DNA from 2 places in the Paenibacillus sp. SAF-068 genome. Region 2 is predicted to be linked to the other one. Evidence: riboswitches for the same ligand, from Rfam matches in the RefSeq annotation. Region 2 holds a riboswitch; the other holds the start of a gene.
What was found. A riboswitch is a leader RNA that binds a small molecule or an ion and turns the genes downstream of it on or off. The one in region 2 is predicted to bind thiamine pyrophosphate.
Positions count from the first base shown of each region.

Region 1 (4,229 bases), 2.8 Mb from region 2:
AACCACGCAGTACACCACAGACATCTTTAGCCCCGAGAAAAAAGAGGGAAGTGCCAGCGGAACCTGGAGTTTGCAAAAAATATCCCACTTGCTGGCGCCCATGGTGAGCAGCAGTTCACGCTGCTCGGGATCGCCTCGGCGGAGTCCATCGTATGTACTGACTACAATAGGGAAGAACGCAATCAGGAACACCACGGCGACTTTGCTCCACAATGTGTAGCCAAACCACAGGATGAATACGGGGGACAGGGCAATCAACGGGATGGTCTGGCTGATCACGATGAAGGGATACAAAGCCTTTTCAATCGATCGATTCATATGCATGCCTGTTGCCAGCGTAATTCCGGTCACTATGGATATTCCAAAACCAACCGCAACCTCCATAAAGGTAGCAGGCAGATGGATGGTCAGCAGCAGACGACGATGCTCAATCAGTGAGCCTACGATGGCTGTTGGTGCCGGAATAATAAACGAAGGCACCCATCCCATACGCACAATCGCTTCCCAGGCCGCCAGTAATAAAAGCAAGAGTACAACAAACAAGCCGTATTGGGAGAGCCGCTTCGAACACCACGTCCAGACGCTGGCCTTACAACTATTCCTTTGCATGCAATTGTTCCTCCAGTTGTCGTCTCATCTGCACAAGAGCTGGTTCGTAGATCATGTCCGAATGCCTTGGACGTGGCAAAGGAACCGTCATCTCTCGCAAATGTTGACTATGCCCTCCTGGAGTTAACAGAATGATACGGTCACTTAACAGCAGGGCTTCTTCAATGTCATGGGTAATGAACAGAACAGTTTGGCCAAAGCCCTCCCACAGATCCAACAACCAGCGATGCATTTCTCGTTTGGTTAAGGCGTCGAGTGCACCGAAGGGTTCATCCAGCAACATGAGCTGACCGCCTGTGAGTACGGTGCGAAGCAGTGCCACGCGCTGCCGCATGCCGCCGGACAATTCATCTGGATAGGCCTGTTCATAACCCGCTAGGTCGAACCTTGCCAATCCTGCCATGATGTTGGCCCGTAGCTTGTCTTTGTCCTGTCGGTGGGGTGCTAGCTCCGCAGGCAGCATGCAGTTCTCCATGACGGTCCGCCAGGACAACAGCAGATCTTTCTGCGGCATATAGGCGACTCTTCCAAGCCGTTCCCCTCGCGGTACATCAGCTATATCGATGGTGCCAACGGTTGGCTCAAGCAAGCCTGCGAGCAGCTTGAAGAGCGTGCTTTTGCCTGATCCGCTGGAGCCGATGAGCGAGACAAATTCTCCTTGATGTACCTGAAGCGACACATTGGTGAGCACGGATTCTTTTTTTTCGGGAAAAGCGAAGCTAATGTTCTTCATCGTTACCTGGTTGGTCATCTGATTCGCACCCCTTTCAAGTCAGACCGCTAGAATAACTAAGGCATACCGTGCCTCTGCAAAAGAGCATAAAAAGACCCACCCATTTCCGGAGAAATGAGTGGGTCTGTAAGTTAAATCCGCAATTTATCTTCACATATCCATGATAAAATTCCGCTTACCCAAAGGCCGCTCCACTTCCCTCCGCTGGTATGATCCAGATCAGGTTCAAAGGGTCCGAATAGTCATATTCGTCTCAGCCGCAAGGCTCCCCTAGTGCATTGTTCAAGATATGCAGTTGTGTGTTCAGCATATATCACATGCAAGTGGAATGTAAAGGGGGCGCTCGAAAAGAATGTGAATACTGATCTTCGCTTCCGTGAATTCCGGAATTGCTCCAGGTCCCTCTACTCCTCTTACTGGGGTGGGTTTATTTAACAAAATGGATACGATACAATATCTATTGAATTTCTATATACTGCTTTCGGGATCTATTAAATGGAAGGGGGAGTGTATATGAAAACGATTGGCCTTATTGGTGGAATGAGCTGGGAGTCATCGTTAGAATATTATCGAATTATTAATGAAGAAGTGAAAAATAAATTGGGAGGATTGCATTCAGCCAAATGCATTTTATATAGCGTGGATTTTGAGGAGATCGAGCGTTATCAAGCTGAAGGTGATTGGGAAAGTGCTGGTGAAATATTAGGGAATGCTGCGCAGTCTTTGGAAAAGGCAGGAGCAGAGATGATTGTAATTTGTACAAATACGATGCATAAAGTGATTAAACATATTGAAGGAAAAGTGACATTACCCATCGTACATATTGCTGATTCAACAGCAAATCAAATTCATAAGTCCCAAATAAGTACGGTTGGTTTACTCGGCACAAAATATACGATGGAACAAGACTTTTATAAGAGTCGAATTGAATTTAATGGTATTAAGGTTTTGATACCGAATGAAGAGGATAGAAAAGTTATCAATAAAATAATATACGAGGAATTATGTTTAGGGAAAATTGAGCCCTTATCAAGGGATTATTATAAAAAGGTGATCCAAAGGCTAGTTGATGATGGAGCTGAGGGGATCATATTAGGTTGCACTGAAATTGGATTATTAGTAAAACTAGAAGATTCAGAAGTTCCATTATTTGATACAACACGTATTCATGCGATTGAATCTGTCCATTTGGCACTAGCGAAATCATTTTGACACAACCAGATAAATCTGTTCTCTGATTTACCTCGGCTTACGAACTCGATATAATAGGGATGGCGCATATTGGCCGGATCACAAATGCAGGCGGGAGTGTTCTCCCTCCTAGGCAGAATGGGGACCCGAGTTGAAAACGTTCAAAAAAGTATATATTGAGATCACAAGTATCTGTAATCTGGCATGCAGCTTCTGTCCGCAGACACAGCGCGCCAAAGGTTTCATTGACCCTGAAGTCTTCAACAATATACTGGATCAAGTTAAACCACATACCAGCCATATCTATCTACATGTCAAAGGCGAACCCTTGTTGCATCCCAAAATAGATCTGCTGCTTGATTCCGCACATGAGAAGGGACTCAAGGTGAACATTACAACGAATGGTACACTGCTGCCCAAGACTCAGCATAAATTGCTTGGCAAACCGGCGCTGCGGCAGATGAATTTCTCCCTGCACAGCTTCGATGGGCATGAAGGTTCAACCGACCGTGACGGATATCTGAGCAACATTCTGTCTTTTGTACACCAGGCAGTGAAACACAATGTCATCATCTCATTCCGCCTATGGAATCTGACGCAGGATAACTTTACGAATGCTCAGATGAATCGTAATCGGGAGACACTAGAAGTGCTGGAACGTGAGTTCAATCTGGATTTTCGCATTGAGGAAAAAGTAGTTCCAGGCAGCGGGGTCAAAATTGCCCCGAATGTATATCTGAATCAGGACCATGAGTTCCAGTGGCCAAGTCTGGATGCACCTGAAGATGACGGCAAAGGCTTCTGCCATGCACTACGCGGTCAGGCGGCTGTGCTAGTGGATGGAACAGTGGTTCCATGTTGTCTCGATGGCGAAGGTGTGATTAACCTGGGTAATGTGCACGAGAAGTCATTCTCGGAGATTATTGAGGGTGAGCGAGCGAACAATCTGGTATATGGCTTCTCCAAACGGGAAGCTGTGGAAGAGCTGTGTCGAAAGTGCGGTTATCGTCAGAGATTTGGAGCCTGACATCTTATATGAGCAAGTCGAAAGCCATGCAAGATCACACATTTGAAAGACAAATGTAGTGATCTTTCTTTGTTACTGGGGATAAGAGTAGAGGTCATTACGTTACAAATGAGCATACCAGAGGTTGAGATCAGCATATTGTCCCAAAGACCTGGCTTGCAAAAAATGCCGATATGACAGGGAATGTACGATTTTATGATAGATCTGATCTAATGATTATTCTAGTTACCTTCCTTATTTGGTAGGATTAGGTTGTGAGTTGGACAGAGGTGCACCTCTGGCGAACTTCCAGTACAAGCCCAGGCTTGTACACTATCCAATAACGAGAGAATAAGGGAGGAATAAAGTGATGAAGAAAATGTTGACGTTGTTGTTGTCCGCTGGTTTGGTTGCTTCCATATTTGGTGCGGTTCCGGTTGCTGCTGCGCCTACAGTTGTTAATTCAACGATTGTTGTTCCAAAGGGCACGACCTACGACGGTCAAGGCAAAACATTTGTAGCCAATCCTTCCACACTGGGTGACGGGTCTCAAGCAGAGGGTCAGAAGCCAGTCTTCCGCCTGGAGGCAGGGGCCACACTCAAAAATGTAAATATCGGCTCACCTGCTGCTGATGGTGTTCATTGTTATGGGAGCTGTAATATTTCGAATGTTGTCTGGGAGGACGTCGG
Region 1 covers NZ_JBQCJX010000001.1:8,478-12,706, forward strand. The annotation lists gene ACTHPG_RS00055 (ABC transporter permease) at 1-609, opposite strand, end outside; gene ACTHPG_RS00060 (ABC transporter ATP-binding protein) at 596-1,360, opposite strand; TPP riboswitch at 1,522-1,624, opposite strand; gene ACTHPG_RS00065 (aspartate/glutamate racemase family protein) at 1,856-2,554, shown strand; gene ACTHPG_RS00070 (radical SAM/SPASM domain-containing protein) at 2,685-3,560, shown strand; gene ACTHPG_RS00075 (pectate lyase) at 3,910-4,229, shown strand, end outside.
Region 1: linked by a shared signal. The riboswitch ahead of ACTHPG_RS00060 (ABC transporter ATP-binding protein) and the one ahead of ACTHPG_RS12015 (thiamine phosphate synthase) in region 2 are both predicted to bind thiamine pyrophosphate.

Region 2 (4,229 bases):
AATACCTCTGCCAGCTCCAATCGGGGAGGCACCAGGCATTACAGCATGTACGCCAAGCAATTGCAACCTTTTGGCAAGAATGACATCATCCGAAATATAAGGCAACACAGTAAAACCCTTTTCAAGCAAAATTTCGCAAGCCTTGTACGTTTCAATCGGATCTGGAAGCAATGTTATTCCATCTCCGATGACTTCCACTTTTATCATATCACAAAGTCCTGAAGCTCGCGCAAGCTCGGCAATCCTCACCGCCTCTGCCGCAGTGGAGGCTCCAGCCGTATTTGGAAGAAGTGTGTATTGGTCCAGATCCAATGTATCCAGGAAATGCTTCTGGTTACGTTCCTCCAGATTCAGACGACGAACAGCAAAGGTTAAAACTTCCGTTTCAGATGCTTTCACAGCCTGACTTTGCACTTCCAGATCCGAAAATTTGCCAGTTCCGAGTAACAATCTGGACTCAAATGTATACTTTCCAATGTTCAACATCATCAACCGCCTCCTACAAAATGTACAATCTCGATTCGATCGCCTTCTCTTAACGCCGTTGTCTCATGATACTCACGCGTTAAGATATGCCTGTTTAACTCTACAACTATAGTCTTAACTTGCAGGTCAAATGATCGGAGCAATTTATCCACTCGATTCAAGCTGTCTTCAATCTCCATCCGTTGACCGTTAACGATGATATTCACTGCACCACTCCCTCTCTGTTCAATCGCTCAGGGCTCAGCGCCTCAATTCCGAGTTCTTCTGAGCTTTTGCCAGCGATTAACTCCGCGATAAGCCTGCCTGTTATCGCACTAAGCAAGATACCGTTGCGATAATGCCCACAGGCGGCGAACAACCCGGGTATACTCTTGCATGTACCAATATAGGGCAAACCATCTGGAGTTGCCGGTCTAACACCTGCCCACGCTCGCATGAATCGCGCTTCTTTCATCCCGGGTACCCAGTGGGTTGCCGCTGTTAGCAACTTCTGAACACTCTGTACAGAAACGTTCAGGTCCGTTCTGCCTGGCAGACTAGTTGCTCCGAGCCAAACTTCGCCATTGGCTTTGGGAACAATATAGATATCCTCTGCATACACCGTTCTGTCAGGTCTGTACGCTGCATGTTCATCCGAGAACTGAACGGCGGCTATTTCACCTTTTACCGACCACACAGGCAAGCTCAGATTCACCTGTCTCATCAATGCTTCACTCTGTAATCCAGCCGCTATAATGACATGATTGCATTTCATCTCGCCGATTGATGTAGTGATCCCCTGCACGCCGTGTTCGTTTGCTTGCACACGTATATCCTGTATCTCCTCCATAATCCGCGCTCCCATTGATTGAGCGGATTCGGCGTAGGCCTTCGTTAAATGGATTGGAAGAATCTCACTCTCGTAAGGTCTGTAGTAGGCTCCATACGTATCTCTGTTAAGCCATGATGCCTCCTGTTGCACGACGGACCGATCCCACCACACCTCATCAGCAGACACACCAGAATTCCGATTGTTCTTATAGCGGCTTAATTCGCTGTAAGATCGAAAAGGAGTGAGAAATCCATGGCGTTGCAGTCCAACCTCTACCTCGCTGAGGGTAGCCATAAGCACTTGTTGCTCCATAAGTAACTGCCTACTTTGCCTGGCAAGCTTAGCCATCAAGGGATGAACAAAATCCTCACTATCTGCCGCCAGCATTCCAGCCGCTGCACAAGAAGTGCCTCCTGCAATCGCCGAACGCTCCAGCAACAGTACGTCCTGTCCACGGGAAGCAAGCTCGTATGCAATGGCACACCCAACAACGCCTCCGCCTACAATAATTGTTTCTGCACGAATCTTATCCGGTCTATCAGCAACACTTTTGCTTCTTAATTCCGGTTCAGGTTTCAGTCGATGACTGAATTGATTCCTATTCTGACACGTTACGATATCTTTCACCCTCTCATCTCCTTTCAGCGCTTCAGACTTCCTGTGGCATTGATAGCCTGCCTTAGTGATGCCGCAGCCCGATCCGGTAAATCGCTCGACCATACATTCGAGATCACAGCGACTCCCTGTGCACCTGTAGCGCGGATCGCATGAATATTTCCCGGCTCTATGCCCCCGATAGCCATGACTGGAATGGAGACACTTCTGCATACTTCATCAAGAGCATATATCCCTCTTGGTTCCAGATCAGGCTTACTGTTGGTTAAGTAGACATGCCCGAAGAAAAGATAATCGGCTCCTCGTTCTTCAGCGATTTTTGCCTCCTCGATGGAATGAACAGATACACCCATTCGAATTCGCCGCACATTGCTTATGACATTATTGTAGGAGTTGTACTTGCGCAAAGCCTCTTGCCCCCAATGTACACCTCCATAGATGGCATTTTGTGACGGCAATTCTGAACCATTGATAACGATGCGACAAGATGGAACGCCAACGCTACACAGACTTTCAGCCCAACCGATCTTGTCTTGCCATGGGAGTTGTTTCTCTCGTATGTGAATATAATCTACCCATGGCCAAACGTCCTTTGCAGCATTTACAAAAGATGCTTGATCCCCTGCACCCGTAGATACAACATGCAATTCAAAAGAGTCGTGAACATGTTCATGAGAAAATGCCGTTATCATCCCTCTCCTTCCAGGTGTGAGTTCTAATAAAACACAAAAAAAGCCACTCCCGTAGGGGAGTGGCTGCGTATTAATGATAGGATCAGATGACTGACTGATGCATACAGTTCAATTCGTGTAAAAAAGCTACAGAACTTATAGCCATACTGTTAAACACGGAACTGCATGTTTCAATTCGCTAAGCAGACGGTTGAAATCCTCTCGAGTTGCCGTTTGCTCACGTCATTCACTGAAACGCGCTTGCCACTTCCCTACGCTGGTATGATCCAGATCAGGTGCAAAGGGTCCGGAATCGCTTTCTTCCATCTCAGCCGCATCGTGCGGCCCCCCTAGTGTTCATATGAAGTTGTAGCCTATGTTACCATAGACGGATTTTTTTGTCACCGTCATTTCTGCTAAACATGGTCTTGTATCGTCTAGTTTTTCTCAGACCACTCTTCAACATTCCATGTTTTCGTGACCCAACCCTCGTAAAAATCAGGTTCGTGAGAAACCAGCAGTACCGTTCCCTTGAATTCTTTCAAGGCCCGTTGCAGCTCGGCTTTGGCTGTAACATCCAGATGGTTGGTTGGCTCATCAAATAGAATCCAGTTGCTCTCACGCATCAAGAGCTTGCATAAACGAACCTTGGCTTGCTCTCCACCACTCAGCATGTTGAGCGGACGGGTAATGTGTTCATTTTTCAACCCGCAGCGCGCGAGATGACCCCGAACCTCATTCTGAGTCAAATGTGAAAACTCATTCCACACATCCTCAATCGGCGTAATGTTGCCAGCGCGAACTTCCTGTTCAAAATAGGCCGTTTCGAGATAATCTCCCAAAAAGGTCTTTCCACTCAGTGGAGAAATCTTCCCCAGGATGGTCTTCAGCAGTGTCGATTTACCTACACCATTACAGCCTACGATGGCAATTTTCTCACCACGTTCAATCGTCATCGTCATTTTGGGCAGCAAAGGATACGTATATCCAATTTCAAAATCAATACCCTCAAAGACCGTTTTACTGCTCGCGCGAGCATCCTTGAATTTGAACGTTGGTTTAGCCGCTTCATCTGGACGATCAATACGTTCAATCTTGTCCAGCTGTTTCTCCCGGCTCTTCGCTCGACCTGAAGTTGAAGCACGCGCCTTGTTCCGCTGAATGAAATCTTCCTGCTTCTTGATGTACTCTTGCTGCTTCTCGTACGCATCAATATGCTGGGCTTTGTTCATATCAGCCATCTCCAGGAACTTGTTATAGTTCGCTGCATATCTGGTTAATTTGGCAAATTCCAAATGATAAATAACATTCACCACTTCATTCATGAATTCCGTGTCATGGGAGATCAAGAGGAACGCATGCGGGTAGTCCTTCAGGTAACGTGACAGCCACTCAATGTGCTCTACATCCAAATAGTTGGTCGGCTCATCCAGTAGCAGAGCTGTAGGTTTCTCAAGCAGAAGCTTGGCAAGCAACACCTTGGTACGTTGTCCACCACTTAGAGCTGCAACATCTCGATCAAGACCAATTGCAGACAAACCAAGACCATTGGCCATCTCTTCGACTTTGACGTCAATCAGATAAAAGTCGCCCTGCTCCAGTTGTTCCTGAATATCGCCCATCTCTTCAAGCAACTGCTCCAGCTT
Region 2 covers NZ_JBQCJX010000001.1:2,790,581-2,794,809, forward strand. The annotation lists gene ACTHPG_RS12000 (thiazole synthase) at 1-486, opposite strand, end outside; gene thiS (sulfur carrier protein ThiS) at 489-692, opposite strand; gene thiO (glycine oxidase ThiO) at 689-1,924, opposite strand; gene ACTHPG_RS12015 (thiamine phosphate synthase) at 1,939-2,604, opposite strand; TPP riboswitch at 2,836-2,945, opposite strand; gene ACTHPG_RS12020 (ABC-F family ATP-binding cassette domain-containing protein) at 3,021-4,229, opposite strand, start outside.